Regions from separate parts of the Arthrobacter sp. D3-18 genome, predicted to be linked through region 1. Evidence: riboswitches for the same ligand, from Rfam matches in the RefSeq annotation. Region 1 holds a riboswitch; each other region holds the start of a gene.
What was found. A riboswitch is a leader RNA that binds a small molecule or an ion and turns the genes downstream of it on or off. The one in region 1 is predicted to bind thiamine pyrophosphate.

Region 1 (2,198 bases):
TTCCAGCTCAGCCACTGCGGGGACCAGTACTTGGGCGTCCCTCAGCAATTGGTAAACGCCACCCGCCGAGACCGCATTGAAAGGCGCTGACAACCCGTCTTCGCGTTGCGTCGCTCCTATCACCACAGTTCCGTCGTCCCGGGGCACGATGTAGACAGGCACTCCACGAACCATTCCGCGAATCGTTGATGTGACCAAGGGCCGCAGGTGATCGGGAACGCGAAGGCGGAGGATGTCCCCATAGACCGGCCTTACCGGAAGGCTCAGACCATCAGGGAGACCGGACAATTGGGACGCCCCAAGCCCGTTGGCCACCACGGTCTCTCCGGCGAGGACAGAGACTCCTGACTCAAGCTCCGCTCCTGCGACCCGCCCGCCTTCCCACAGCAAACCGCGAGCTTGGGAAGCAATTGCGAATCCGTCATCGGCTCCCGACACCCAGGAACTGTCACTTGGCGAATGGTCTGCCAGTCTTGCCAAGAGGCATGCCGCCAGTTTTCTCGGATCGACTTGGTGGTCGGCAGGAATATCGAAAGCGCAGGAGATCTGCGGGCTGAGGAGCGGCTCCCGTTGCCTCGCGTCCCGCAGAGCGAGAGGTTCGACTCCTAAGCCAGCCGCAATCTGGACCGACCTTAGGTCCGCGAGCGCCCGGCGGTCGGCTGCATCGGCACCCACGGCGAGGGTCGGCGTCGTGCGGTATCCGCTGTCCTCTGCGCCTTGATGCAGGCCGTCCACGAAGGAGGGCCACAGCCGGGAAGACTCAAGCATTAAGTCAAGAAGGTCTTCTTCCTGGTAATGGAGTTCACTGACCGGTGCAAGCATGCCGGCCGCTGCGAAGGAGGCACCGGAAGCTGGTGCGGGGTCGATCAGCGCAACTGAACGGCCCAATCGCCGGGCCTCGTGAGCGATGCCGAGGCCGATGACGCCGCCACCAATGACGGCAACGTCTGCATGAAGAGGGGTATGGCGGGGATCTGCCATTCGTTTCCTTCCCTACGCCGGTACTAGCCGGATCAGGTCAAGCGGTCGGCGCTGAAGCCCTCTCAGCCGGACAGTCATATGACGAATGTCGCGGCTCCCGCAGTACGTGCCCAGTTTAGAGGAACTACTCTGGTTCCCATGACTCAGCCTGACGCTCTTGCCTCCGCCCGCCTCTACCTGTGCACAGATGCCCGTAAGCAGCAGGGCGATTTTGAGGACTTTGTAGACGCCGCTTTCGAGGGCGGTGTGGACATCATCCAACTCCGCGACAAGACTCTGGAAGCTGCCGAAGAACTGGAGATGTTGGCCGTCCTGCGGAGCGTCGCACAACGGCACGGACGTCTTTGGGCTGTCAACGACCGGGCCGATGTTGCCAGTATTTCCGGGGCTCCCGTGTTCCACATCGGGCAAAAGGACCTGCCACTGACGGCCGCCCGGACCCTGCTGCCGAATGTCACCGGCATCGGCCTCTCCACCCACACAACGGAACAAATCGATGCAGCTGTAGCCACCGCCCAAGGGCCCTTGGGACTGGATTATTTTTGCGTGGGCCCAGTGTGGGCAACACCCACCAAACCCGGCCGCGCTGCAGTCGGTTTGGACCTGGTCACATATGCCGCAGAAGCGGTCAACCGTTCAGGCGACGGGGCGACCATCCCTTGGTTCGCCATCGGCGGCATCGATCTCAGTAACGTTGAACAGGTTGTGAAAGCGGGCGCCAGCCGTATCGTGGTGGTCCGTGCCATCACAGCGGCAACGGACCCGACGGCGGCAGCCAAGTCGCTGCTGGAAGCTTTGGATACCGTCTAGGGAAGTCGGAGTTCCGCGCGATCCGCGGGCTAAGCGGTCAGGCCGAGGCCAGTCATCCGGCGGGCGTGCTTATCGGCGAGCTCAGTCGTCAGCTTTTTCACCGCGGCACGCGCGTCCCCGCCGCTCTTCAGCATTGGCCCCAGCAGGGGATGTTCCATGCCGACGCGCTGCGCTTGCGTCAACGCTTCCCCCACCAAGCGGCGGCCCCACAGCGCCAATCGCGAAGCGAGGCGCGGGTCATCTGCCAAGGCCCGCCTGAGCAGGACGCGAAGGACTTCCGTGGCCTGATCGGGGGAAGCAACGCGCTCAACGAAATGCTGCGTTGTTGGGTCGAGGAACATCGAGACAGCCCTATAGAAATCTGATGACACAGTATCGATGACGTAGGCCTTCATTACGGATTCGAA
Region 2 (2,198 bases), 390 kb from region 1:
TGAAGCTTCAATTTATTCCTAACGAACGACATTACCCCTGAGCACGACGTGCTTGAGGGCCGCGATGGTACCCAAATGACGACGCGGATCGTCACTGCACAGCACGACGTCGGTGCTTGCGCCTTCGCTGATGCCCTCGACTCCCAGCCACTCACGGGCGCCCCAGGCGGCGGCCTGCAGGACCGCCACCGGCGGAAGGCCGGCGTCGTGCAGTTCCATCATTTCGTCCGCAATCCTGCCGTGTTTGATCACGCTGCCGGCGTCAGTACCAGCATGGACGGAAACCCCCGCTTCGAAGGCCTCCAGCACCCGCTCCCGACGACGCTCCCAGAGACGGATCATGTGGGCCGCGTACTCCGGAAACTTCGGCCCTGCCTGCGCTGCGATGTCCGGGAAGGTAGCGATGTTGACCAAGGTGGGGACGATAGGAACTGACTGTTCCACCAAACGCGGCAGGTGGCGCGGAAGGAGTCCGGTGGCGTGCTCTATGCAGTCGATATTGGCGTCGAGCAGGTCATCGATGGTGTCCTCGCCGAAACAGTGCGCGGTCACCCGGGCACCTTCATCGTGGGCCGCGGAAATGGCTTCCTTGACGGTCTTTGCGGGGAACGAGGCAGCGAGGTCTCCAACGCCGCGATCGATCCAGTCGCCCACAAGTTTTACCCAGCCGTCGCCGTCCCGGGCTTCCTTTCGGACCGTTTCCACGAGTTCCGCGGGCTCGATTTCATGACCCAAACCGCGGAGATATCGCCTGCTCCGGGCGATATGCCGACCCGACCTGATCAGTCGGGGCAGGTCGGTTCGCTGCTGCACCCAGCGGGTGTCGGCGGGCGAACCGCAATCGCGGATCAGCAGCGACCCGGCGTCAAGGTCTGCTTGGGCCTGGGCACGCGTGGCCTGCTCGTCTACCGCTCCTCCAACGCCGAGTCCGATGTGGCAATGAGCGTCAACGAAACCCGGCAAGACCCAGCCAGCCAACACCCTGTCCGGCGCCGCGACAGGACGCTCAAACGTCAGTTTGCCGTCCACGGACCAAAGCCCGTGGCGCTCTTCGTCTGCCGACAAGAGCACAGGTCCGCTGAATTCGATGATGTTGGCCATGGCAAAAGCGTAGCCGGGGCTATGCATTGGAGCTTGCTGCCTGCATGTGACTGGGAGCCCGTGGGGAGCTGTGGTAGCTTCGTCTACGACCACACGGGGGCCCCTGCAGGGGCTGAGATCGGACTGACGCAGTCTGCGACCGTTGAACCTGTCCGGGTAATGCCGGCGAAGGAAGTGAGTATTCCCTTGAGCACCACCGAAACACAGCACAGCCCTGCCCAAAACCAGGCCGTCACGGGCAAAAACCAGATCAACGCGGGCCAAAATGCGGCGGAAACCGTAACGCAATCGCTGAAGTCCCATTCGTTGGCTTGGTTGGAGGATCCAAAGAACGGCATAAGGGTCCCCGTGACGGAGATCGCCTTGGAGCCCTCCCCCAATGGGCAGGCCAACCAACCTCTGCAGGTTTACCGAACAGCGGGCCCCGGAAGCGATCCCGTGATGGGGCTGGAGCCTTTCCGTGCACCATGGATCGAAGCACGCGGAGACACAGAGGCGTATTCCGGGCGGGAACGGAACCTGCTCGACGACGGCAAGTCCGCCGTTCGGCGTGGAGCAGCGTCAGCGGAGTGGAAGGGCGCGCAACCGGTGCCGCGCCGCGCCGTCGCGGGTAGGACCGTCACGCAGATGCACTACGCAAAACACGGCGTCGTGACTCCGGAAATGCAGTTCGTCGCTTTGCGGGAGAACTGTGACGTTGAGCTGGTCCGCAGCGAGGTCGCCGCGGGGAGGGCAATTATTCCGAACAACATCAACCATCCCGAATCCGAGCCAATGATCATTGGCAAGGCATTCTTGGTCAAGATCAACGCCAACATTGGCAACTCGGCAGTCACAAGCTCCATTGCAGAGGAAGTGGACAAACTGCAGTGGGCAGCTCAGTGGGGCGCTGACACGGTAATGGACCTCTCTACGGGCGATGACATCCACACCACGCGCGAGTGGATCATCCGCAACTCGCCCGTTCCGATCGGAACAGTGCCCATTTACCAGGCACTGGAAAAGGTGAATGGGGAGGCCAACCAGCTGACGTGGGAGATCTTCCGCGATACCGTGATGGAGCAATGCGAGCAGGGTGTGGACTATATGACCATCCA
Region 3 (2,198 bases), 1.0 Mb from region 1:
CACGCGGTGTTCCACCACGACCAGCGTTGCCCCGGTCTTGTCCAGGCATCGCGCTACAGCATCACGGACCTCCAGCACTCCTGCAGGATCCAGGTTGGCCGTTGGTTCGTCCAACAGGATCAGCCCGGGCCGCATCGCCAAAATGCCCGCAAGCGCAAGGCGCTGCTTCTGGCCGCCGGAGAGCGCCGCCGTCGGGTGATCCAACGCCAGGCCGCTGCCGGCAGCGGTGCGCAACCCGACGTCGTCGAGCGCTTCATGGACGCGGGACCAAATCTCGTCACGGGGCACGGCAAGGTTCTCGGCGCCGAAGGCAACGTCGTCGCCAACCCTGGACAAAACCACCTGCGTCTCAGGGTCCTGCTGCATCAGTCCCGCGCGCCCCCGCTGCTCGCGGGGTACAACGCCGTCAATCAGCAGGGAGCCGGTCTCATCCGAGTCGTCTTCCTCATCACCCAACACCCCGGCTAGGGCATGCAAGAGCGTGGACTTGCCCGCACCCGAAGGTCCGAGCAGCAGTACTCGCTCCCCCGGTTCGATCCGAAGGTCGAGGCCCTGAATGGCAGGGTGGGCCCGGCCGGCATGCCGCCAACCCCAGCCCTCGGCTGAGATGGCGGCAGGCCTCACCGTGCCGCTATGCGTGGCCGGCATCAGCTGAAGACGGGCTCCGAAGCGGCCTTGCGCGAGGCGAAGGAGCTCAGCACGCCGGTCTTGGCCAGGCCGCGCGTGGCCACCCAGGAGAGCGCGCCCGCGATGACTGCACCTGAAATTGTGGTGAAGGTGATGTAGGCCAGCTTGTCGACGGCTTCATAGGCGATGTTCCAACCCCACGGGAGGAAGGAGTCGTTCAGGCCGCAGAAGAGGCCCGCGCCCGCACCGGCGAGGAGGGCGGTGGGCAGGTTGAACTTCTTGTACCGGAAGGCGGCGAAAATGAGTTCGGCGCCCAGGCCCTGCAGAACGCCGGAGATGAGCACGGTGGTGCCGTACTGCGAACCCATGATGAGCTCACCGGTAGCGGCAACAGTTTCGCAGAACAGGGCTGCACCCGGCTTGCGGATTATGAGCATGCCCAGGACCGCGGGGATCATCCAGCCGCCGGCAATCAGGCCGGTGAGCGGCGGATACGTCGCGTTCATGGGGATGGATACCAGTGCGGCGCCTTGGGACCATGCCCAGAAGATCACGCCGCCCGCGATGGCGATCAAGGCCGCCACAACAATGTCTACAACACGCCAGTTATAACTGGTCTTCTTCACGTTTACCGTGGTCATTTTTCTGCCTCCTGAGGTTACAGGAGGGGAAAGTGCTCCCCGGAATCCGATTGGCCTGCGCCGTCCGGATCCGGACACTCTGAGAAGCTCGACTCCCTTGCGCCGGTACTAACCGGATCAGGTTCGAGGGTCTGCGGCTGTCCGCACTCTCAGCGCCCTCGCGTCTCCTGCATTTCTGCAGAGTCCGACGGCGGCGCTCCCCTGTCGTTATCAAATCTGCCCTGATGGGCTGGTTCAGTTTACACCTGAGTCTGTGGCGGGTGTTGGTCTGTTGCCGGCATGCGGTCACAATCGGCAGTGGTGGTGCGTTCCAGGGCTCCCGGGGGCGCGTTGCGAGGCCCGCTCTACACCCATCCCCCACACCTTTCCCTGCACACCAGGCCCCACAACCAAACCTGGCCCGTTGCGAGGCCCGCTCTACACCCATCCCCCACGCCATTCCCTGCACACCAGGCCTCACAACCGACCTGAGAGAATGAACCAGCAGACTCGACCGCGGCAAAGGGGCACAATTCATGACGGACCTACCCACACAGGATCACCCTGCCAGCGACACTCCAGTGCCCGAACCCCGGCTCGCCGCGAGCGTCATCCTGCTCCGTGACGCGCCGGGCGGGCTCGAAGCTTTCGTCCAGCACAGAGTTAGCACCATGGACTTCGCTGCGGGCATGGTGGTCTTCCCTGGAGGCCGGGTGGATGCCGCGGACGAGTCCGGGTGGGACTACCCCGCGGAACTCCTCCGAAGGCATGCCGTTGACTGGCAGCACAGCTCCATCTCCACGGCCCGGGGCGAAGCCACCAGGAACGCCGGAACGGTGCTTACCGCCGCAATCCGTGAAGTCAGGGAGGAAGCCGGGCTCAGCATCGAGGCCACGGACCTCCGCCCATGGGCCAACTGGATCACGCCGACAGATATGCCCAAGCGATTCG

Region 2: it holds a riboswitch for thiamine pyrophosphate, as region 1 does, so the genes downstream of both, thiC (phosphomethylpyrimidine synthase ThiC) here and thiO (glycine oxidase ThiO) in region 1, are expected to answer to the same signal.
Region 3: it holds a riboswitch for thiamine pyrophosphate, as region 1 does, so the genes downstream of both, M1D89_RS04550 (ECF transporter S component) here and thiO (glycine oxidase ThiO) in region 1, are expected to answer to the same signal.

Annotation. Positions count from the first base shown of each region.
Region 1 covers NZ_CP096440.1:1,569,463-1,571,660, reverse strand. Annotated here, with positions in the region: gene thiO (glycine oxidase ThiO) at 1-981, opposite strand, end outside; TPP riboswitch at 974-1,092, opposite strand; gene thiE (thiamine phosphate synthase) at 1,120-1,791, shown strand; gene M1D89_RS09370 (ferritin-like fold-containing protein) at 1,821-2,198, opposite strand, start outside.
Region 2 covers NZ_CP096440.1:1,963,891-1,966,088, reverse strand. Annotated here, with positions in the region: gene M1D89_RS11235 (amidohydrolase family protein) at 19-1,101, opposite strand; TPP riboswitch at 1,185-1,292, shown strand; gene thiC (phosphomethylpyrimidine synthase ThiC) at 1,288-2,198, shown strand, end outside.
Region 3 covers NZ_CP096440.1:532,977-535,174, reverse strand. Annotated here, with positions in the region: gene M1D89_RS04555 (ABC transporter ATP-binding protein) at 1-648, opposite strand, end outside; gene M1D89_RS04550 (ECF transporter S component) at 648-1,268, opposite strand; TPP riboswitch at 1,345-1,481, opposite strand; gene M1D89_RS04545 (NUDIX hydrolase) at 1,784-2,198, shown strand, end outside.